Regions from separate parts of the Streptomyces sp. NPDC090022 genome, predicted to be linked through region 2. Evidence: riboswitches for the same ligand, from Rfam matches in the RefSeq annotation. Region 2 holds a riboswitch; each other region holds the start of a gene.
The links. A riboswitch is a leader RNA that binds a small molecule or an ion and turns the genes downstream of it on or off. The one in region 2 is predicted to bind thiamine pyrophosphate.

Region 1 (5,784 bases), on a different contig from region 2:
GGTGCCGTACCCGCCGGTGATCAGTACGGGGCCGGAGGGGTCCAGGCGCACTTCGTCCATCGATTCAGTGATCATGCGTCCCAGTATAGGTCGATCGACCTAGAAAGTTGAGTGGCGATGTCCGGTGGCTGAGCGCTCCTCGGTGTCCTGGGCGGTCGTCGAACGATCTTCGGTCAGGGATCGAGGTCGGGTGACACGTCGCTGTGAACCGTCCGATGCGGAGCGGCCCTTCGTGGAGCCGTCGCTGCCCTGGTCCGGGGGGCGGACGGATGGACGGTCCTCGTGCGGAGGGCCGCGGCCGGGGTGGCCTGGCGGGCCTCCTCGTAGTGGTAGGACGCGCGGCAGACTCCAATCCTGTCCTGCCGAGGTTCGGTCAGCAAACGGCCAGCATTGGACCCGGCGGCTTCCCGCGCTCTCGGCCTCCGCGCCCATCGCCGGTGCCCGCCACGGGCGGGATGGCGACGAGGGGCTGGTGGGGCGACTCATCGGATGGGCCTCGGCGTGGGGCCGGCCGACTCTGGGTAGGGCGTGATGCCTGACATCCGCAGCCGTACTGGCGACTCCCGGCTGCCGTATGCATGGATGTCGGCCCGACGCCGCACAGGCAGGCAGCGCCGGCTTCTGCGGGAGGAAAGAGTGAAAATCGGATGTTTCCCTCGTTGGCTGCGGGGTAACCAAGAAGTAGGCCTATGAAGCGAGCGAGGGAGCTCGACCGGAGTAGCCGACTTTGGCGGAAGCGAATGAGGTCCGCCGGGGCCGACAGCGACTGTCGGGCTGAGAGGCCGGAGGGTGTGATGACCCGAAGGCGACCCCCAGCACCTGATCCGGACAATGCCGGCGCAGGGAGCCCGCTTCGTAGGTCGTCCGCGTACCCTCTCCGGCCCGGTACGCTTCGTGCCGCGACTGCACAACCCGGGCTTGCAAGAGCTGATCCTGCTCCTGGCCGGCGAAGCCCCCGCCCTGGAACCGGCCGCCGCGGTGCTCACGTACTTCGCGGTCCCACGCGGCTGAGCCGCGAACGGGCCGGTTGTTTCAGCGGCGCGGCCCGTCCACGCTATCAGGTGAACGTTCGAGCGTGATCTCGAAGGCGCGCCTGCGCGGGGTGGGCACGGCCCTGTCCCTGGTAGCAGAGGGCAGCGAGGTGGATCACCGCTCGGCGCAATCGGAGCGACGGCCCTGTCCTCCCTCGGTGTGGCAGGCGGGTGACCATGTCCATCCCGTGACCCGGGTGGGGGCGGGCGAGGTGTGGCGGCGTACTGGACGGGCTGGGCGCGGCTTAGGCTCGGCGGCGAGAGGCGGCGCTGCCGCCCGCCGTCTTTTCTGCGGAGGCTTCTTGTGAAGTTGGGGCTGCATTACTGGAACTTCTCAACGCCCGCCGATCCGGCACGGATCGCTCCCACCCTGGCCGCAACGGCCAGAACCGCAGAGCAAGCGGGCTTCGCTTCGTTCACCGTGATGGACCACTACTTTCAGATGGAGACGCCGACCTCCGCGGCCGATGAACCGATGCTCGAGGGCTACACGACCCTCGGCTACGTGGCGGCGCTGACCGAGCGTATGACGCTCGGGCTGCTCGTCACGGGGGTGATGTACCGGCATCCGGGCCTGCTGGCGAAGATCGTCACTACGCTCGATGTGCTCTCCGGCGGTCGGGCCCGCCTGGGCCTCGGCGCATCCTGGTACGAGCGCGAGCAGCGCGGACTCGGGGTGCCGGTGGTGCCGGTGGCCGAGCGCTTCGAACGTCTGGAGGAGACGCTGCAGATCTGCCGGCAGATGTGGAGCGACGACAACGGACCGTACGAGGGCCGGCGCTTCCGGCTGGCCGAGACCCTCAATGTGCCGGCGCCGCTGACCCGGCCGCACCCGCCCATCATGATTGGGGGCGGCGGCGAGAAGAAGACGCTGCTGCTCGCCGCGCGTTATGCGGACGCGTGCAACCTTTTCGGCTCCAGCCCCCAGGACGTGGCGCACAAGCTCGACGTCCTGCGCGCGCACTGCGCCGACGAGGGCCGCGACTACGACGCGATCACGAAGACCGTCCTGGCGCTGCAGCCGCCACTGGACGACCCGAAGGCATTCCTCGGCCAGGCGGAGCAGTACGCCCGCCTCGGCGTCACGGAGCTGCAGGTCATGCCGGACCGGGACCCGGTCGATTTCGCACAGCGGGTGGGACAGGACGTGGTGCCCCAGCTCGGGTCGATCGGCTGAGCACGCAGGGCGCGATGCCAACCGGCTCCCCCGGGGGGAGCGGGCCGGCCTGGGCCCTCCTCGAAGGGATCTTCAAGCCACGGGCGACGTCCCCCGTGCCCCTCCTTCGCTGTCGGGGACGACCGCGACGTGAATGGTGTCGGCATGGGACAGCGCAGCGGGCCCCGGCGCAGCCCGTGGCTCAAGGACCTCTGCGCCCTTGAACGGAGGTTGTCGGCGTAGGAGTTCGACGGAACCGCTCCACTACGGACACCGGAACCCGGACTCGGAGTCCCTCAGGGGCGTGTCTGCGGAGTGAACCCGGCGGGAGCAGCGAGGGCAGTCCGCGCATCACGCGGGTCGCTGCGATGCCGTAGGCGACGCCGAAGACCAGCGAGGCGAGGAAGGCCAAGTGCCGGGAGAACCCGTCGATCAAGGGGAAGATCTGCCAGTGGGTCAGGTAGATGTACAGCGAGCTGCCGGCCAGGAGACCGGCGACCTGATTGACGCGTTCGCGACCGGGGAGGGTCGGCACCCACACGAGCAGGGCGAACGTGCCCATGATGATCGCTTCTCGTCCGGGGTCGCCGGGGAAGAAGCCGGGCACCGTGATCAGGGCGGCGGCCGTGACGATGATCCGCTGTGTCCTGGTGCCGGCCTTCGCCGCCGCCCAGCCGAGCGCGAACAGCCAGAAGACGGTGACCGCGTCGGGCATCCGGGTGCGGTCGGGGAGCCCGAGCAGGTTGTAGCGGGTGAGCAGGCCGAGAGCGGCGAGTGTCAGGGGCAGGCCGTACGGGAATCGGCGTTCCGCCCGGTCCGCGAGGGGGAGTGCCAGGAGGGCCACGGTGACGATCAGGATGTAGACCAGCGCCTCGATGAACCAGAAGTGCATGCCCGTCTTGCTGTCCTCGGGCCCGAGGACACTGTCGAGGAGGGCGAGGTTGGCCAGGGTGTAGTCATCGTTGAGGAGGAGGACGAAGCCGATCCAGATCATGGCCGGCACCGCGACCCGCGCGATGCTGAGGCAGGCGCGCCGGATGCGCTCGCCGCGGTCGGCGGTGGTGAGGTGGAAGCGGGCGAAGTTGTAGCCGGCGATGGCGAGGAGCAGGTGTGCTCCGCCCTTGATGCCGAAGACGTGGATGTGCGATCCGACGATGCAGAAGATCGCCATGGCGCGCAGGGCGACGCTGGTCTCCAGTGTCCGCCCGCGTGCCGGGATCTCTCCCGCCGGGGGCCTGAGTTCCCGGATCGGCGTGGTGTGCCAGTCGGCCGGCAGGTGACCGAGCCGCTCTTCCAGGTGGAGAGACATCTCGACGTACGAGAGGGAGTCGCCGCCCAGGCTGACGAAGGTGCTGTCCCGCGTCACATCGGTCCGGTCGAGTACGCGTGAGTAGAGCAGGCACAGGTCTTCGGGGTCGTTGCCCGGGCCCTGTGCCGATGAGGCGGCGTCGGCCGGGCGGGCCAGTTCGCGTACGGCCCGGTAGTCGGGCTTGCCCGTCGACAGACGGGGAAGGTCCGCCAGGACGTGGACCCGGACCGCCCGGGCCGGCAGGCCGCACTCGCTCGTCACCAGCTTGCGTATGCGCCGCGCGTCGGCCGCGTGGGCACCGGCGGTGGCGACGGCGGCCACGGACAGCCCGGTGTCATCGCCGGTGCACAGGGCGGTGACGCCGCGCCGTGCGAGCATCGCCTCGACCTGTGCGGGGTCGATGCGCAGGCCGAGGATCTTCGCGAACCGGCTGCGCCGGCCGACGATCTCGTACATGCCCTCGGCGGTGCGCCGCGCGATGTCGCCCGTGTACAGCTCCTCCACGGTCCGGCCCAGGGCGAGGTCGTCGGGGGAGTGAGCGTAGCCGAGCATGACGTTCGGACCCGCGTAGACGAGTTCCCCGGTGTCCTCCTCGGACCAGTCGGCCAGCGGCCGGAGCCGGAAGGAGCCGCCGGGGATCGCGACTCCGGCTGCCTCGGGGTGGGTTTCCGCGAGGTCGGGCGGCAGATAGGCCATCCGGGCCGTCGCTTCGGTCTGACCGTACATCGCGAACAGCTCCCAGCCGGCGGCGCGGCCGAGAGCCGCGTAGTGGCGGACCCGGCCGGGCGCGAGCCGGCCGCCGGCTTGGGTGACGTAGCGCAGGTGGGGCAGGTCCATCGCGGCGAAGCCGACGCGGTCGAGCAGGTCGAAGGTGTACGGGACGCCGGCGAAGGTCGTTCCGCGGGCGTCCCGGAACAGATCCCAGAAGCAACTGTCGGCGACCGAGAGGTCGGTGAGGATCAGTGCGGCGCCGCGCAGCAGATGACTGTGGATGACGGAAAGGCCGTAGCAGTAGTGCATGGGCAAGGTCGTGGCAGCACGGTCGGTGTCCCGGATTCCCAAGTACTCGGAAATGGATTCCGCGTTGGCCTGAAGGTTTTCGTGCGAAAGCCGGACCAGTTTCGGTGACCCTGTCGAGCCGGACGTGCTCAGCAGGAGGGCGAGGTCCGGGTGCAGGTCGTGCGCGGAGCAGGGGCGGCGTTCGTCGAGCAGCCACTCCCCGCTGTCGTCGGGGCATGCGACAACATCCGGATCGTACGTCTCGAGGAGTGACTGCACCGCTTCCGGGTGGTCGCCCGGCACCAGCAGGACCGGGTGCCCCGCCGAGAGTGCCGCGAGATAGACGACGAGGGCGTCGACAGTGTTGGCGCCGGCCACCAGGACCAGGCGGCGCGTTCGGCCCAGGCGATCGGCTGCCGCTTCCACCCGGGCGGCGAGCTCGCGGTAGGTCACGGGGCCGTCGGCGGTGATGACCGCGGTGCGGTCGCCGTGGGTCGCGAGTTCGCCGGCGAAGGGGACGTTCTTTGAGCCTGGCAGCAGGGCGGAAGGGGCTGTCACGAGCGCATCTTAGGAAAGGCTTACCTCATGGGGTAGTCACAGGAATGTCACGGCTGGGCCAATGAAGATCCATAAGGAACTCGCGGGTAGGGTCGGCTCCGCCGAACCCCCGGTGAGGCTGAAATGTTGTGCGCATCACCTTGACCTTTAGGTTAGCTTTACCTTACTTATAGGGCGTTCACAGGTTCTCGCTGCACGTGCAGGAAGGCTTTCCATGCGACGCCCCTCGGTCCGACGTCTGACCGCGCTCCTCGCGGCAGCGCTCCTCCTCCCCGCCGTCGCCGGCTGTGGCGTCGACGAGGACGATGCCGGGCTCGTGATCTATTCCGGGCGCAACGAGAAGCTGGTCAAGCCGCTCCTCGACGATCTCGAGAAGGCCGTCGGCACCACGGTCGCCGTCCGCTACGGCGAGAGCGCCGAACTCGCCGCCCAGATCCAGGAAGAGGGCGACAGGACCAAGGCGGGTCTGTTCTTCTCCCAGGACGCCGGCGCCCTCGGCGCGCTCTCCACCAAGGGACTGCTGGAGAAGCTGCCCCAGGCCTCGCTCGACAGGGTCGACCAGGCGTTCCGCGGCGGCGCGGGTGACTGGGTGGGTACCTCCGGGCGTGTCCGAGTCCTCGCTTACCACCCCGGCCAGGTGGCGAAGGTGCCGGACACCGTGCACGACCTGGTCAAGCCGGAGTGGAAGGGCAGGATCGGTTACGTCCCGACCAACGCCTCCTTCCAGGCGT
Region 2 (5,784 bases):
GTCGCCGCCGTGCTCACGCCGGATGTCCTGCGAGATCTTCATCGAGCACATCTCCAGGCAGCATTCTTCATCGGAAAGTGCTGGTGAGCAGGCATCTCACTCGCTAACGTCGATCTCTCATCCGCACGAGTCCGGGGGACCCCTGCACGCCCGTACGCGATGGCTGCTGCCGACAGCTGCCATCGCAACCCTGTTCGCAGCAGCGGGATGCACCACAACGCCCCCGTCGAACACCCCGAGTGAGCCACCGCCTTCCGCGTCGTCCTCACCCAACGCTGCGGCGGCGCCTCTGACACTGGCGCAGCTGAAGTCTGCCGCCTTCAAGAGTGGCGAAGTCCCACAGGTACGCGACGGCATCATCGAAGTGCGTGAACCCGGGCCGGAGGGCAGCGGGCCTTCCTTCGCACCAGCCTCTGTCCCCTCCTGTCAAACGCTGATTGACGTGGTCAATGCCAAGGGTTCACTCGCCCACGTCTTCCAGACCTTCAACTGGGACGACGACATCTGGGGCGGCGGCTCAACCCTCGCCTCCTATGAGAACGGCAGAGCCGAGCAGCGATTCGCTGATCTCAGGCAGTCGCTTTCCTCCTGCCGGACCTACGACGGCGAGGCTTGGGCCGGAAAGTTCACCGCCACGGTCGCCCCGGGGCCGGCTCCATCATTCGGGGACGAGGCGGTCAGCTTCACGGAGACCATCCCGCTGGGCGCCGAGCGCGGGGGAGACCGGAACGAGACGGTCGTCGTCGTCCGGACCGGCAACACCATTGCGTCCTTCACCGCGCTCAACGTGGGCGGGACCGCCTCCTTCCCGCCCGACCTCATCACCAGGCAGGTCGAGCGCCTCCGAGCAGCCCAGCAAACAGGCGCCCCCCTGTAACTACGGCCAGGGCCGAGTGCCGGCGGGAGGCCAGCGGATGAGAGGAGCCGGACGGAGGCGCATCATGAAGACATGGACGGCATCCCGGATCTCAGGGACGTCAGCGCGCCGGGCCGCGTGGCCGGACTCGACGAGGGGATCAGCACCGCGGAGCTGGCCCTCGCCGCCCGCAACCACGGCCTACCACTCGAAGCCCTGCGCTACGACACCAGCCCGCCCGGCCTCCACTACGTCCTGGTCCACTACGACATCCCCTCTGCCGACGCCGACGCGTGGCGGCTCACGGTCGGAGGACTCGTCCGCCGCCCCCTCTCCCTCGACCTGACGGCCCTGCGGGCGCGTCCGCCGGTCACCCACCGAGTCACCCTGGAGTGCGCGGGCAACGGCCGGGCCCGGCTCGCGCCCCGCCCCGTCAGCCAGCCCTGGCTCGTCGAGGCCGTCGGCACCGCCGACTGGACCGGCGTCCCGCTGGCCGACCTGCTCGCCGAGGCGGGAACCGTCGAGGGCGCCGTCGAGGCCGTATTCACCGGCGCGGACCACGGTGTCGAACGCGGCACCGAACAGGACTACCAGCGCGGCCTCCCGCTCGACATGGCGACCGATCCGGCCCAGGGCGTGCTGGTGGCGTACGCCATGAACGGCGCTCCGCTGCCGCCCCAGCACGGCCACCCGCTGCGCCTTGTCGTGCCCGGCTGGTACGGCATGGCGAGCGTCAAGTGGCTGCGTGACATCACCGTCACCGACACCCCCTTCACCGGCTTCCAGCAGGCCGTCGCCTACCGCTACCGGCAGACCCCGGACGAGCCGGGGGAGCCCGTGGAGGTCATCGCGCCTCGTGCCCTGATGATCCCGCCCGGCTTCCCCGACTTCATGTCCCGCACCCGAGTCGTCCGGCCCGGACCCGTCCCGATCGCCGGGCGCGCCTGGTCCGGGCACGGCCCGGTGGTCCGCGTGGAGGTCAGTAGCGACGGCGAGGAGAGTTGGGCCGACGCCGAGGTGACCGCCGACCCGGCACGGCCCTGGGCGTGGGCCGCGTGGCACACCAGCTGGACGGCGACGCCGGGCTCGTTCCGCCTCACCGTCCGCGCCACCGACGCCGCCGGGCACACCCAGCCGCTCGCGGCCTCCTGGAACCGCGGCGGCTTCGGCAACAACCTGGTCCAGCGGGTCGAGGTGGTCTGCCTCACGTAGGGGTGGCATGGGAGAGGGCCGTGCACTGACTGGGCGTCTGCTGTCAGCTGGATCAGCCCAACGAAAGACGAAGGCCGGCCGACGACTCCCCCCGGATGTCGTCGGCCGGCCTCGTTTGCGCAGGTCAGTCGGCCAGCGGAAGGTAGACGCGGTTGCCGGAAGCCGCGAACTCCTTCGACTTCTCCAGCATCCCGGCCTCGATCTCCTCCGCGGTGGCGTCCGCCTCGCCGCCGAACTGCTCAGTGATGCTTCTGCTGATCTTCATCGAGCAGAACTTCGGACCGCACATCGAGCAGAAGTGCGCGGTCTTGGCCGGCTCCGCCGGAAGCGTCTCGTCGTGGAACTCGCGCGCCGTGTCCGGGTCCAGGGCCAGGTTGAACTGGTCCTCCCAGCGGAACTCGAAGCGGGCGTCCGACAGCGCGTCGTCCCACTCCTGGGCCCCCGGGTGGCCCTTGGCCAGGTCGGCCGCGTGTGCCGCGATCTTGTACGTGATGACACCGGTCTTCACGTCGTCGCGGTTGGGCAGGCCCAGGTGCTCCTTGGGCGTGACGTAGCAGAGCATCGCGGTGCCCCACCAGGCGATCATCGCGGCGCCGATGCCCGAGGTGATGTGGTCGTACGCCGGGGCGACGTCCGTGGTGAGCGGGCCCAGCGTGTAGAATGGGGCCTCCTCGCAGATCTCCTGCTGGAGGTCGATGTTCTCCTTGATCTTGTGCATCGGGACGTGGCCCGGGCCCTCGATCATGGTCTGCACGTTGTGCCGCTTGGCGATCGTGTTCAGCTCGCCCAGCGTCTTGAGCTCCGCGAACTGCGCCGCGTCGTTGGCGTCCGCGATGGAGCCGGGGCGCAGGCCGTCGCCGAGGGAGTACGTGACGTCGTACGTCGCGAGGATCTCGCAGAGCTCCTCGAAGTGCGTGTAGAGGAAGTTCTCCTTGTGGTGCGCCAGGCACCACGCGGCCATGATCGAGCCGCCGCGCGAGACGATGCCGGTCTTGCGGCGGGCGGTCAGCGGCACGTACGGCAGCAGCACGCCGGCGTGGACCGTCATGTAGTCGACGCCCTGCTCGGCCTGCTCGATGACCGTGTCCTTGTAGATCTCCCAGGTCAGGTCCTCGGCGCGGCCGTCGACCTTCTCCAGGGCCTGGTAGAGGGGCACGGTGCCGATCGGGACGGGGGAGTTGCGCAGCACCCACTCGCGCGTGGTGTGGATGTTGCGGCCGGTGGAGAGGTCCATGACCGTGTCGGCGCCCCACTTGGTCGCCCAGGTCATCTTGTCGACCTCCTCCTCGATGGAGGAGGTGACCGCGGAGTTGCCGATGTTGGCGTTGACCTTCACCAGGAAGCGCTTGCCGATGATCATCGGCTCGATCTCGGGGTGGTTCACGTTCGCCGGGAGCACGGCGCGGCCCGCGGCGATCTCCTCGCGGACGACCTCGGGGGAGACGTTCTCGCGGATCGCGACGTACTCCATCTCCGGGGTGATCTCGCCGCGGCGGGCGTACGCGAGCTGCGTGACGGCGGCCCCGCCCCGGCCCCGGCGGGGCTGGCGCGGGCGGCCGGGGAAGACCGCGTCGAGGTTCTTGAGGCCGCCGCGGGGCGAGGTGTGCTTGATGCCGTCGTCCTCGGGGCGCACGGGGCGTCCCGCGTACTCCTCGGTGTCGCCGCGGCCGATGATCCAGTTCTCGCGCAGGGGCGCGAGGCCGCGGCGGACGTCCGTCTCGATCTGCGGGTCGGTGTACGGACCGGACGTGTCGTAGAGCGTCACGTCCTTGCCGTTGGTGAGGTGGACCTGGCGTACCGGCACCCGGATGTCGGGGCGGGAGCCCGCGACGTACCCCTTGTGCCAGCCCGGCTGGCGCTGTTCCCCGCCGGTGCCGTCCTGGCTGACGGCAGGCGTCGTTGCGTCCTGAATGGTCATGAGACCTATCTCCCTACGCCGGCATTACCCGGTAACAGGTTCGGCGGTCGGCGCAGCCTCCTCCCGTACGCATACATGTGATGCGCGTACGGTGATCAGCGCCCTCTCAGCCCGGTGCTCCGAGCTCCCGCGTTGTGCAAAGGTGCCCCCACGCTAGCGTCCTGTGTGGCGTGCTGAACAGTGGGCCCTCTCATCTCTTGCGATGATCTGCCTGTGACATCCTCCCCGCAGCCCCCCACCGAGCCCGGCCGACCCACCGACCCCAGCAGTCACAGCCACGGGCACGGCAACCGGCACGGCAACGGACACAGCCATGGGCACAGCCATGGGCACGGGCCGGCCGCCCCGGTCTCGAAGCACCTGCGCAAGGTCATCGCGGCGGTACTGATCCCGTTCGCCGTCGCTGTCTTCGTGGGCATGGCGATGCTCTGGCCCGGCGGTGCCCCGGGACACGAGCGCACCGGGGTGGGCTTCGACCGGCAGACCCAGCAGGCCAAGGTCGTCGCGCTGGAGAATGTCGACTGCAAATCGGTGAACGCCGCACAGGTGCCGTCGACGGCCAACCCCACCACCCCCCAGGGGCGCGAGGCGCAGGCGGCCCGGACCGGCGAGTGCAAGAAGGCGACCATCGAGGTCGGCACCGGTCCCGACAAGGGGCGGACCTTCGTCGAGATCGTGCAGCCGGGCGCACCGCGGCAGTTGGAGAACGGGCAGGAGGTCGTCGTCGCCTACGCGCCGGACGCGCCGCAGGACCTGCAGTACTCCGTCATCGACGTGAACCGGAAGTTCCCGATCGCGCTGCTGGCCGGCGTCTTCGCCCTGGTCGTGGTGGTGGTCGGCCGGATGCGCGGGTTCTTCGCGCTCGTCGCGCTCGCGGTCAGCTTCGCGATCCTGACGATGTTCATCCTCCCCGCCATCCTGCAGGGCTCGAATCCGCTGCTGGTGGCGGTGATCGGGGCCAGCGCGATCATGCTGATCGGGCTCTACATGTGCCACGGGCTGACCGCCCGGACCTCGGTGGCGGTCCTGGGCACGCTCGTCTCGCTCCTGCTGATCGGGGTCATGGGCTCGGTCCTCATCGACTGGGCGTTCCTGTCGGGCAACACCGACGACAACACCGGGCTGATCCACGGGCTGTACCCGGACATCGACATGAGCGGTCTGCTGCTCGCCGGCGTCATCATCGGATCGCTGGGTGTGCTCGACGACGTGACGGTCACCCAGACCTCGGCGGTGTGGGAGCTGCACCAGGCCGACCCGGAGATGGGGCCGCGCGCGGTGTACCGGGCGGCGATCCGGATCGGCCGCGACCACATCGCGTCGGTGGTCAACACCCTGGTGCTGGCGTACGCGGGCGCCGCGCTGCCGCTGCTGCTGCTGTTCTCGATCGCGAACAGCAGCGTGGGGGCGGTGGCCAACAGCGAGCTGATCGCGGAGGAGATCGTACGGACCCTGGTCGGCTCGATCGGGCTCGTGGCCTCGGTGCCGGTGACGACGGCACTGGCCGCGCTGGTGGTGTCGGCCGACCGGCCGGCATCCGCGGCCACCGGTGCCGGCGGCCGGGCGCCCGCCGCACCGGGCCGCGGCGGGCGGGGCCGCAGGCGCAAGCGCTGACGCCGGCCGCGCACACGCGGCGGCTCAGCCCGCGTTCTGCTCGTTCTGCCGTGCCTCGGCCAGGATCTTGCCGAGCGCTTCGTCGAGGTTCTCCTCGAAGTCACCCAGCGTGCGCTCCTGACCGAGCGGAACCAGCCGGTCGGTCCGGTCCAGGAAGGCCACCAGCGGCGCCGCGCCGGCCCGG
Region 3 (5,784 bases), on a different contig from region 2:
CCGCCGGGGGTGTCGAAGGAGCGCTCGACGAGCACGGCCAGCGGCGCCACGATCAGCACCGCGATGGTCGCCAGCACCCCGCCGAGCAGGGTGCGCTGCGCCCAGCCGTGCGGCCGGTGGGCGGTCCGGGCGGGGTCCACCAGCCGCAGCGCCCGCTCGCGCCGGCGCACGGTCCAGGCGTGCAGGGCGAGGATCGCGCCGATCGCCGCGAACTGCACCATCGTCAGCACGGCCGCCGTCGACAGGTCCAGGAGCTGCGCGGTCTGCCGGTAGACCTCCACCTCGAGGGTGGCGTACGCGGGGCCGCCCAGGATCAGGACGACGCCGAAGGAGCTGAAGGTGAAGAGGAACACCATCAGCGAGGCGGCGGCGACCGACGGGGCCAGCGCGGGCAGCGTCACGCGCCGCCAGGCGGCGAACCGGCCGGCGCCCAGCACCCGCGCGGCCTCCTCCTGGCGCGGGTCGAGCTGCGCCCACAGGCCGCCGACCGTGCGGACGACGACGGCGTAGTTGAAGAAGACGTGCGCGAGGAGGATCGCCCACACGGTGGTGTCGAGGCGGACGCCCACCGTCTCGTCCAGCAGACCGCCGCGGCCGAGCAGGGCGAGGAAGGCGGAGCCCACCACCACGGTCGGCAGGACGAAGGGAACGGTCACCACGGCCCGCAGCACCTGCTTGCCGGGGAACTCGAAGCGCGCGAAGACGTAGGCGCCGGGAAGCGCGATCAGCAGGGTGAGCGCGGTGGAGACGAACGCCTGCCAGGTGGTGAACCACAGCACGTCGGCGATGTCGGGGCGGCCCAGCACCTCGCCGAAGCGGCCGAACTGCCATCCGGCATCGGTCCTGAGGCCCCGCCCGACGATGGCCGCCACGGGGTAGGCGAAGAAGAGCGCGAAGAAGGCGAGGGGCAGCGCCAGCAGGGCGAGCCGGACGAGCGTCGCCCGGGTCCCCTCGCCCGGTGCCGCGCCGGGACGCGGCGCGGCGCCCCCAGGCGCCGCGCCCGTTCTCCCGCCCTTGCCGCCGCCTACTTCACGACGGTCGAGGTCCATGCCTTGACCCACTGCTCACGGTTCTTGGCGATCGCTTCCGGAGTGACGGTCTCCGGCTTGTCGATGACCACACCGTGCCGGGTGAACAGCTCCGGCAGCGCGGCGTCCGTCGTCACGGGGTTGACGAACATCTGCAGCGGCATGTCCTCCTGGAACTTCTTGCTGATCAGGAAGTCCACGAGCGCCTTGCCGCCCTCTTCGTTCCTGCCGCCCTTGAGCAGCCCCGCGAACTCGATCTGGCGGAAGCAGGTGCCGGTGGCGACGCCCGTCGGGGCCTCGGCCGGCCGGGGCTCGCCGTACAGCACCTCGACCGGCGGGCTGGAGGCGTAGGAGACGACCAGCGGACGGTCGCCCTTGGCCTTCTTGCCGCCGGCGGAGCCGGAGAAGCGCTCGTTGTAGGCCTGCTCCCAGCCGTCGACGACCTCGACACCGTTGGCCTTCAGCTTGGCCCAGTAGTCCTTCCAGCCCTCCTCCCCGTACTTGCCGACGGAGGCGAGCAGGAAGCCGAGGCCGGGCGAGGAGGTCGCCGCGTTCTCGGTGACCAGCAGGTTCTTGTACTCGGGCTTGATCAGGTCGTCGAGGGTCTGCGGCGGGACGAGCTTCTTCTCGGCGAAGTACGCCTTGTCGTAGTTGACGCAGATGTCGCCGGAGTCGACGGGGGTGACCCGGTGCTCCTTGTCGAGCACGTACTCGGGCTTCACCCGGTCCAGGCCCTTGGCCTCGTACGGCGTGAAGATGCCGTTGTCGAGGGCGCGGCTGAGCAGGGTGTTGTCCACGCCGAAGAAGACGTCGCCGCGCGGCGAGCCCTTGGTGAGGATCTCCTGGTTGAGCGCGGCGCCCGCGTCACCGGACTTCAGCACCTTGACGGTGTAGCCGCTCTGCTGCTCGAACTCCTTGAGGACCGTGTCGGTCACGTTGAAGGAGTCGTGCGAGACGAGCGTGACGGTCCTGGACTTCGGCGAGCCGCTCGTGGCCGTGCCCTTGTCCTTGTCCTTGGCGTCCCCGCCGCCGCACGCGGCGAGCGTGCTGACGCCCAGGGCCGCGGCGAGCGCGGCGCCCGCCATTCTCTTGGTGGTGCTCACTGGTGTATTCCTCCTGGGATGTCCAGGAGAAGACGCGGCCCTGCCCGGCGTCGGTGGAGCGGTCGCCGGGCAGGGCGCAACAGCATGAGTGGTGACCGAACTTCCTACCCCGAATGACCGGGGCGAGGTTCAGAGGGTCTGCGGATGACGGTTCCCGCACTCTCAGCGCTGTGGCGCTCCCCTGTCGGAATATGAAATTGGTTCGGCCACAGGGTACCCCGTGGCCGAATCCCGCCGGAGGGAGCCGGAAGCTAGCGCTCCGAGGCGGCCAGCTGGCCGCAGGCGCCGTCGATCTCCTGGCCGCGGGTGTCCCGTACGGTCACGGGCACGCCGTGCCGGGCGATGGCCTCCACGAAGGCCCGCTCGTCCTCGGGCCGCGAGGCGGTCCACTTCGAGCCCGGCGTGGGGTTCAGCGGGATCAGGTTGACGTGGACACGCTTGCCTTTGAGCAGCTTGCCCAGCAGGTCGCCGCGCCAGGCCTGGTCGTTGATGTCGCGGATCAGGGCGTACTCGATGGAGATCCGGCGGCCGGACTTCTCGGCGTACTCCCAGGCCGCGTCGAGAACCTCGCGGACCTTCCAGCGGGTGTTCACCGGGACCAGGGTGTCGCGCAGCTCGTCGTCCGGGGCGTGCAGCGAGACCGCGAGGCGGCACTTGAATCCCTCGTCGGCGAAGCGCAGCATCGCCGGGACCAGACCGACGGTGGAGACCGTGATGCCGCGCTGGGAGAGGCCCAGACCGTCGGGCTCGGGGTCGGTCAGGCGGCGGATGGCGCCGACGACCCGCTTGTAGTTGGCCAGCGGCTCGCCCATGCCCATGAAGACGATGTTGGACAGCCGCGCGGGTCCGCCGGGGACCTCGCCGTCGCGCAGGGCCCGCATGCCGTCGACGATCTGGTGCACGATCTCGGCGGTGGACAGGTTGCGGTCCAGGCCGGCCTGGCCGGTGGCGCAGAACGGGCAGTTCATGCCGCAGCCGGCCTGCGAGGAGATGCACATGGTGACCCGGTCGGGGTAACGCATCAGGACCGACTCGACGAGCGTGCCGTCGTGCAGCTTCCACAGGGTCTTGCGGGTGGTGTCGTCGTCGCAGGAGATGTGCCGTACGACCGACATCAGGTCGGGCAGCAGCTCCTGCTGGAGCTTCTCGCGCGAGCCGGCCGGGATGTCGGTCCACTCGGCCGGGTCGTGCGCGTACCGCGCGAAGTAGTGCTGGGAGAGCTGCTTGGCCCGGAACGGCTTCTCCCCGATCGCGGCGACCGCCTCCCGGCGCTCGGCGGGGGTGAGGTCGGCCAGGTGCCGCGGGGGCTTCTTGGCTCCGCGAGGGGCGACGAAGGTGAGCTCTCCCGGTGCGGGGCGGGCCATGGCAGGTACTCCTCGTAAGACGAAAGGCGCGCCGCAGAAGCAGCGCGCCCTTCCAGGGTAACGGCTGGGACCCGCACGGGTCCCTGATCAGCCTGCGACCATGATCAACTGGTGCCGACGAAGGCCGCCAGCAGCAGCCACACCACCGGTGCCGTCGGCAGCAGGGAGTCCAGGCGGTCCATGATGCCCCCGTGACCCGGGAGCAGGGTGCCCATGTCCTTGATGCCCAGGTCCCGCTTGATCATCGACTCGCCGAGGTCGCCGAGCGTGGCGCTCACGGCGACCGCGAGCCCCAGCAGCAGACCCTGCCACCAGCTGCCGCCGTCGACCAGGAACTCCATGCACAGCGCGCCGGCCGCCATGGCGAAGGCGACGGCGCCGAGCAGGCCCTCGCGGGTCTTGCCGGGGCTGATGCGCGGGGCGAGCTTGTGCTTGCCGAAGCGCCAGCCGACCGCGTAGGCGCCGGTGTCGCTGACCACGGTGAGCACCAGGAAGGTGACCACCCGCTGCGGACCGTCGTCCGCGGTGAGCATCATCGCCACGAAGGTCGCCAGGAACGGCACGTAGAACGCGGCGAAGACACCGGCCGTGACGTCCTTGAGGTAGTCCTCCGGCGGCTCGGTCATCCGCCATACGAGCACCGCGAGCGCCGTGAGGGCCATGGCCACCCACGCGCCCTCGGCCCCGCGGACGTATCCGGCGATGACCATGGCCGCGCCGCCGACCGCGAGCGGTACCAGCGGCGCCTTGATGCCCTTGCGTTCCTGGAGCCGGGACGTCAGCTCCCACAGGCCCACGACGACCGCGACGGCGACGACGCCGACGAAGACCGCCTTGACGATGAAGAGCGAAGCGAAGATGACCGCGCCGAGGCCGACGCCGACCCCTATGGCGGCGCGCAGGTCCCGCCCCGCCCGCTTCCTCTGCGGAGGCTGCGAGGAGGCCTGCGGGGCCTGCGATGGTGGCGTGGGCATGGGCTCCTGCGGCGGCGTCTCGGCACGGACCGGGGGGCCGCCCGGAAGGGCGGCCCCCCGATCATAAGCCGGACCCGCGGCAACCGGCTCCGCGGCCCAGGGAGAGTCGTTCATCAGACCTCGAGGAGCTCGGCTTCCTTGTGCTTGAGCAGCTCGTCCACCTGCGCGACGTACTTCGCGGTGGTGTCGTCGAGCTCCTTCTCCGCGCGGCGCACCTCGTCCTCGCCCGTCTCCTTGTCCTTGACGAGCTTGTCGAGGGCATCCTTCGCCTTGCGGCGCACGGAACGGATGGAGACCTTGGAGTCCTCGGCCTTGGTGCGCGCGACCTTGATGTAGTCGCGGCGGCGCTCCTCGGTGAGCTCCGGGAAGGTCACCCGGATGATGTTGCCGTCGTTGCTGGGGTTGACACCCAGGTCGGAGTCGCGGATGGCCTGCTCGATGTTGCGCAGCGCGCTCTTGTCGAACGGGGTCACCACGGCCATGCGCGGCTCGGGCACCGAGAAGGAGGCCAGCTGGTTGATGGGCGTGAGGGCACCGTAGTAGTCCGCCACGATCTTGTTGAACATCGCCGGGTGCGCACGGCCGGTGCGGATCGCGGCGAAGTCCTCCTTGGCGACCACGACGGCCTTCTCCATCTTCTCCTCGGCCTCGAGGAGGATTTCTTCGATCACCACGTGCTCCTGCATGTCAGATATGGATGGTTCAGGCGGGCGGCGCCGGCCTCGCGGCCGGCGGGACGCTCGGGGCGGCGCCCGGGGCTCGGGGGCACTACGCCCGGGTGCCCTCGTCGCTCACGAGCGTGCCGATCTTCTCACCCTTGACCGCGCGGGCGATATTGCCCTCGGCGAGCAGCTCGAAGACCAGGATCGGCAGCTTGTTGTCGCGGCAGAGCGTGATGGCGGTGGCGTCGGCGACCTTGAGGTCGCGCGAGAGCACCTCGCCGTACTCCAGCGCGTCGAACTTGACGGCGTCCGGGTTGGTCTTCGGGTCGGAGTCGTAGACCCCGTCCACGCCGTTCTTGCCCATGAGAAGCGCCTCGGCGTCGATCTCCAGGGCGCGCTGCGCGGCGGTGGTGTCGGTGGAGAAGTAGGGCATGCCCATACCGGCGCCGAAGATCACGACGCGGCCCTTCTCCAGGTGCCGCACGGCACGCAGCGGGATGTACGGTTCCGCGACCTGGCCCATGGTGATGGCGGTCTGGACGCGGGAGTCGATGCCTTCCTTCTCCAGGAAGTCCTGGAGGGCGAGGCAGTTCATGACGGTGCCGAGCATGCCCATGTAGTCGGACCGGGCACGGTCCATGCCGCGCTGCTGC
Region 4 (5,784 bases), on a different contig from region 2:
CGGCACGGACGCCGGCGTACTGGAGGCGTCCCGGTCCCTGGGTTCGACCCGCTGGCAGCGGCTGTGGACGGCGCGGCTGCCCATGGCGCGGGCGCAGCTCTTCCTGGGGCTGAACCAGACCATCATGATGGCACTGTCGATGGTGGTCATCGCCTCCGTGGTGGGCGCCGGCGGCCTCGGCGAGAGCGTCTACCAGGCGCTGAAGACAAGGGACTTCGGGCAGGGCCTGACCGCCGGCCTCGCGATCGTGCTGGTCGCGGTGTGGCTGGACCGCACGACCGCCGCGGCGGGAGCCCGCGCGGGCACGCCCGTCGGCCGACGGGCGGCGTGCCTGGCCCTCGCGGTGGCGGCGGCCGGACTGGCCCTGGGCCCCCGGCTGGCCGACGACTGGCCCGGCGCCCTGACCGTGGACATCGCCGCGCCGCTGAACACGGGCGTGGACTGGCTGGTGGCCTCGGTGTACCAGGACGTCCCCGTCCTGGGCGGTTCCTCCGTGTGGGCCGGCAACTTCACCACCTGGGTGCTCAATCCGCTGAACGACGGGCTCCAGGCCCTGCCCTGGTGGTCGGTGCTGCTGGCGGCCGGGGCGATCGCCTGGCTGGTCGGCGGCCGGCGGGCCGCTCTGACCGCGGTGCTCGCGCTGTCCTGCACGGGAGTGCTCGGCATCTGGGGCAAGTCGCTCTACACCCTGTCGCAGGTGCTGGTGGCCATCGCCCTCACCCTGCTGACGGGCTTCGCCCTCGGCATTCTGACGGCCCGCGTCAAGGCCGTCGAACGGGTGCTGCGCCCGGTGTTCGACGCCATGCAGACCCTGCCCCAGTTCATCTACCTCATCCCCGTGGTGCAGTTGTTCAACGCCGGCCGGGTCGCCGCGATCACGGCGGCGGCCGTGTACGCCCTGCCTGCCGTGGTACGGGTCACGGCACAGGGCCTGCGGCAGGTCAGTCCGGCGGCCATGGAGGCGTCCCGCTCCCTGGGCGCCACCACGTGGCAGCAGATCCGCGACGTGCAGTGGCCGCTCGCCCGGCCGGCGCTGCTCGTCGCGGCGAACCAGGGCGTCGTCCTCGTCCTCGCCGTTGTCGTCATCGGCGGCCTGGTGGGCGGCGGTGGGCTCGGTTTCGACGTCGTCAAGGGCCTGACCGCGGGTGAGCTCGGCACCGGACTGATCGCCGGAACCGGCATCGTCTGCCTCGGCCTCGCCCTGGACAAGCTGACCCAGCCCCCCGCCGGGAACCCCACCGCCGCTGCCCGTCGCTGACACGGGCCGCCCGGACCCCCGGCTTCCCCACCCCCCTCCCCACGAAAGGCAACTCACCATGACCACACAGAGCTTCCGCCATCCGCGGATCAAGGCCCACGGTGTCAAGGTGGGCAGCGCGGCAGTCGCCGTGCTCGCTCTCCTCACCATCAACGCCTGCAGCGCCGCCGAGACCGGCGGCGCGTCCGGGACCGTCAACCTGCACACCCCGTCCTGGGTGGGCGCCGAGGTCAACACGGCGGTCGCGGCCTATCTGCTGGAGCACGAGCTCGGCTACAAGGTCAGCACCCGGCAGATGGACGAGACCCCGGCATGGGACGCGATGAGCCAGGGCAAGATCGACGCGATCCTGGAGGACTGGGGCCACCCGCAGGAGGAGAAGCGCTACGTCGAGGGGAACAAGAGCGTCGTCCCGGCCGGCGAGCTCGGCGTGACGGGCCACATCGGCTGGTTCGTGCCGAAGTACGTCGCGGATGAGCACCCGGACATCACGGACGCCAAGAACCTCAACAAGTACGCCGACCTCCTCAAGACGCCCGAGAGCGGCTCCCAGGGCCAGTTCATCAAGGGCGACCCGTCATACGTCTCGCACGACAATGCCCTGATCACGAACCTCGGCCTGAACTACAAGCCGATCGAGGCAGGCGCCGAGGCCACGCACCTGGCACAGCTGGAACAGCTGTACAAGAACAAGAAGCCCTTCCTCACCTACTGGTGGACCCCCCAGTGGATGAACGCGACCATGGACCTGGTCGAGGTGAAGCTGCCGCCGTACGAGGAGGGCTGCGACGCCGACAAGAAGGCGGTCGCGTGCGCCTACCCCGACGTTCCGCTGAAGAAGTGGATGAACGCCGAGTTCGCGAAGGAGGACAGCGAGGCGGCGCGGTTCCTGAAGAACTTCCGCTGGACGACCGAGCAGCAGAACCTCGTCGCCAAGTACGTCGCGGCCGACAAGTTGACCCCGGAGCAGGCGGCGGAGAAGTGGGTCAAGGAGAACGAGACCACCTGGAAGGCGTGGATGCCCAAGAAGTAGCCCGCGGGCGCGCGTCGCCGCCGTACCCCGGCGATGGGGGACAGGGGGCCGTCACGGCATCGATCCGGGCAGGTCGTGGCTCGTCACGGGTACCGGTGGTCGCGGGAGCGCGATGTGGCCCGCCGCGACCGGCCGGACCCGGTTGTAGCCGCGTCGATGGCGTGGACAGGCCGCGCCGCTGAAACGACCCGGCCCGTTCGCGGCTCAGCCGCGTGGGACCGCGAAGTACGCGAGCACCGCTGCGGCCGGTTCCAGGGTGGGCCAGGGCTCGGGGCAGCCGAGGACGGCGACGGCCGAGGCCGGGAACTTGGCCTCGATGCGGTCAAAAGCCGGGCAGGTCCTGACCGGACTCCGGTAGCGGGGTCCGGTGCGGCGGCCGTCACGAAACCCGGACCACAGCGCGGCCCGGGTACGCAGACGACCTACGAAGCGGGCTCCCTGCGCCGGCATTGTCCGGATCAGGTGCTGGGGGTCGCCTTCGGGTCATCACGCCCTCCGGCCTCTCAGCCCGACGGTCGCGGTCGGCCCCGGCGGACCTCATTCGCTTCCGCCAAAGTCGGCTACTCCGGTCGAGCTCCCTCGCTCGCTTCATAGGCAGCCGGGAGTCGCCAGTACGGCTGCGGACGTCAGGCATGATCACGCCCTACCCATGAACACGGTGCGCATCATCGAGGTTCTCCTGGATCTCTGCTCCCTGCCTGCGTTTTTGCAGGTCAAGGGCCAGGACGCGCTGTCACCGGATCCGCTTCACCGAGCCCGGGCTGCCGCGAGGGCCCGGAGCAGGCCGGGGTTCACGTCCAGCAGGCTGGGGACCACGCTCCGGCCCGGTGCCGCGGATACGGGGGTCAGGGACGGAACGGCCAGTACCGTGAGGTCCGCGGCCTCGGCGGACGCGATGCCCGCGGGGCTGTCCTCGATCGCCACGCAGGCGGCCGGGTCGGTGCCCAGGGCCGTCAGAGCCGCCTGGTAAGGGTCCGGGAAGGGCTTCGTACGGGGTGTCTCGCGCGCCGCGACGGTGACGGCGAAGCCCGGCCGGCCCAGCACGGCGAGGACGGTGTCCACCACCGGACGCGGCGATGCCGACACCAGGGCGGTGGGCACCCCCGATGCGGCCAGCTGTGCCAGCAGGCGTTCGGCTCCGGGGAGCGGGACCGCGCCGGCACGGACGAGCCGGGTGAACCGGCGCTCCAACGCGGCCGCGAGCCGCACCGGGTCGGCATGGCCGGGCCGGCGGGAGGCGACGTGGGCGGCGGTGTCCTCGATCGCACGGCCGAGGACGTACGGGAGGTCCGCGTCCGTGAGGACGAGGCCGAGTTCCCGGCATTCTTCCTGCACGGCCTGCCGCCACAGACGTTCGGTGTCGACGAGCGTGCCGTCCATGTCGAACAGGACGGCCTGGAGTTCGTCGGGCACGGTTCGGCTCTCCGGTCTGGTGTGGGGTGTCGATGGGTCGGGCGGACGGGTGAAACGGCGGAACGTGAGGGGAGCGGGGTGGCCTCCGGCGTGCTCGGCCGCATCGGCGTCGAGCCCGCCGGCGTGCGTTCCAGCAGGTCCGTCTCGGTGGCGGTGTCCCAGGGGACGTCGAGCCCGAGTGTGGTCCGGGCACGGGCGCCGTGGGCCTCGTAGAGGCGGACGACGAGGTCGCCGGACCGGTCGTCGGCCAGTTTGACCACTTCGACGACGACCGCTTCGTCGTCCACCGTGACGAGCGGGGCGGCCGCGCCCGCCGCGCCGGGCCTCCCGCTCCGGGAACCGGTCCCCACCGGTGGCCGACCTGGACCGGTCGGTACGGGGCGCCCAGACCGGCGGCGACCGGAACCGGCTCGCCGAGGACGTTCCGGATGCCGGCCTGGAGGGGGACCGTCCGCGCGTGGACGGCCGGCCGGATCCGCTCCCTGAGTACGCGGTCGAGGCGCTGCCCGACGAGGCGTCGCTTGCTGTGCACGGGCCGCTCCGGGCGGGTGTCAGTCTTCGCGGATGCCGAGGTCGGCGCGGCCGCGCAGCTCGACGCTGCGGGAGGCCGTGGCGTGGAGTTCCAGGACGGTGAGCTCGTTGCGCCCCGGGCGCAGGGCCGGGGCGGGGACGTACAGGGTGGTCTGCGGTCCCCTGGACCAGTAGCGGCCCAGCGGGAAGCCGTTGACCCAGGCGAGTCCCTTCGTCCAGCCGTCCAGGCCGAGGTACGCGTCGGCGGTCCGGCGGAGTTCGAAGGTGCCGCGGTGGAAGGCGGGGCCGGCCACGGGTGCGGAGGGCGTGAGGGCGAGGGCGTCGAGGCGGTCCAACGGCAGGGCGCTGCTCGTCCAGGAGCCGAGGGCCGCGCCGTTGACCGTGACCTGGCCGAGGAGGCCCTTGCGGTCGTGGATGGCCGTGCCGTAGTTGACGCGGCCCTGGTTCTCGACGAGGACCACCAGACGTGCGCCGCTGCGGGGCGAGACGAAGGCGAGGGCGTGCTCGTGGTGCTCCCGTTCGAGTACGCCGACGGGCTGCCCGTCGACGAAGACCTGGGCGCGGTCGCGGACGGTGTCCACGCGCAGCACGGCGGGCCCGGCGCACGGCAGCTCCGTCTCGTACCGGACGAAGCCGAAGCACTGGCCCAGCTGCTCCATGGTGAGCGGGCGCTCGGCGCGCACCGGGGCGCCGAACAGGTGCTCCTGATCGAACAGTCGTCCGCATCGGTCGAGGTCCACGGCCACGGGGGCGAGCTTCGGGGCGGGCTCGGGAAGCGGTTCGTCGGGGACCTCCGCGTGCCGGGCGATGACCTCGCGGAACGCCTCGTACTTGGGTGTGGGGTCGCCGGCTTCGTCTAGGAGCGCGTCGTAGTCGTACGAGGTGACGGTGGGCCGGTAGGTGCCCTTGTCGTTCGCTCCGTTGGTGAATCCGAAGTTGGTGCCGCCGTGGAGCATGTAGATGTTGACGGAGGCACCCGCGGCGAGCAGGCGATCGAGCTCGGCCGCGGCGTCGGCGGCGTCGCGGGTGGTGTGGATGCCGCCCCACCGGTCGAACCAGCCGATCCAGAACTCCGAGCACATCAGCGGCCCGTGCGGCTGGATCCGCCGCAGTTCCGCGAGGCCCGCTTCGACGCGGCTTCCGAAGTTGGCGGTGCGCAGGACGCCGTCCAGGCCGCCGCGGACGAGGTCGGCCGGCTGGTCGCAGGTGAAGAGGGGTACGTCGACGCCGTGTTTGCGGAGCAGGTCGGCGAGGTCCCGGAGGTAGTCCGGGTCCTGGCCGAAGGCCCCGTACTCGTTCTCCAGCTGCACGGCGATGACCGGTCCGCCCGCGGAGGAGAGGTACGGCCGGAGGGGCGGGAGGAGGGCGCCCAGGTATCCGTCGACCGCCGCGAGGAAGCGGGGGTCGCGGCTGCGCAGCGCGATGTCCTCCTCGGCGAGCAGCCACGCGGGCAGGCCGCCGCCCTCCCATTCGGCGCAGATGTACGGGCCGGGGCGCAGGAGGACGTGCAGGCCGGCTTCGGCGGCCAGGGTGAGGAAGCGGGGGAGGT

Region 1: it holds a riboswitch for thiamine pyrophosphate, as region 2 does, so the genes downstream of both, ACIPXB_RS00145 (LLM class F420-dependent oxidoreductase) here and thiC (phosphomethylpyrimidine synthase ThiC) in region 2, are expected to answer to the same signal.
Region 3: it holds a riboswitch for thiamine pyrophosphate, as region 2 does, so the genes downstream of both, ACIPXB_RS28625 (thiamine ABC transporter substrate binding subunit) here and thiC (phosphomethylpyrimidine synthase ThiC) in region 2, are expected to answer to the same signal.
Region 4: it holds a riboswitch for thiamine pyrophosphate, as region 2 does, so the genes downstream of both, ACIPXB_RS00080 (hypothetical protein) here and thiC (phosphomethylpyrimidine synthase ThiC) in region 2, are expected to answer to the same signal.

The regions. Positions count from the first base shown of each region.
Region 1 is NZ_JBIVFN010000001.1:31,075-36,858, forward strand. Features, by position in the region: gene ACIPXB_RS00140 (saccharopine dehydrogenase) at 1-60, opposite strand, end outside; TPP riboswitch at 691-863, shown strand; gene ACIPXB_RS00145 (LLM class F420-dependent oxidoreductase) at 1,342-2,208, shown strand; gene ACIPXB_RS00150 (AMP-binding protein) at 2,390-5,053, opposite strand; gene ACIPXB_RS00155 (iron ABC transporter substrate-binding protein) at 5,268-5,784, shown strand, end outside.
Region 2 is NZ_JBIVFN010000002.1:129,077-134,860, forward strand. Features, by position in the region: gene ACIPXB_RS05040 (hypothetical protein) at 1-42, opposite strand, end outside; gene ACIPXB_RS05045 (hypothetical protein) at 443-877, shown strand; gene ACIPXB_RS05050 (sulfite oxidase) at 950-2,068, shown strand; gene thiC (phosphomethylpyrimidine synthase ThiC) at 2,193-3,986, opposite strand; TPP riboswitch at 3,980-4,127, opposite strand; gene ACIPXB_RS05060 (YibE/F family protein) at 4,200-5,600, shown strand; gene ACIPXB_RS05065 (SsgA family sporulation/cell division regulator) at 5,625-5,784, opposite strand, start outside.
Region 3 is NZ_JBIVFN010000021.1:87,813-93,596, forward strand. Features, by position in the region: gene ACIPXB_RS28620 (ABC transporter permease) at 1-917, opposite strand, end outside; gene ACIPXB_RS28625 (thiamine ABC transporter substrate binding subunit) at 1,025-2,131, opposite strand; TPP riboswitch at 2,215-2,324, opposite strand; gene rlmN (23S rRNA (adenine(2503)-C(2))-methyltransferase RlmN) at 2,383-3,495, opposite strand; gene ACIPXB_RS28635 (phosphatidate cytidylyltransferase) at 3,600-4,583, opposite strand; gene frr (ribosome recycling factor) at 4,583-5,140, opposite strand; gene pyrH (UMP kinase) at 5,238-5,784, opposite strand, start outside.
Region 4 is NZ_JBIVFN010000001.1:15,167-20,950, reverse strand. Features, by position in the region: gene ACIPXB_RS00090 (ABC transporter permease) at 1-1,258, shown strand, start outside; gene ACIPXB_RS00085 (ABC transporter substrate-binding protein) at 1,317-2,291, shown strand; gene ACIPXB_RS00080 (hypothetical protein) at 2,496-2,741, opposite strand; TPP riboswitch at 2,710-2,882, opposite strand; gene ACIPXB_RS00075 (HAD family hydrolase) at 3,039-3,704, opposite strand; partial or broken gene ACIPXB_RS00070 (glycosyl hydrolase-related protein) at 3,830-3,964, opposite strand; gene ACIPXB_RS00065 (glycoside hydrolase family 35 protein) at 4,256-5,784, opposite strand, start outside.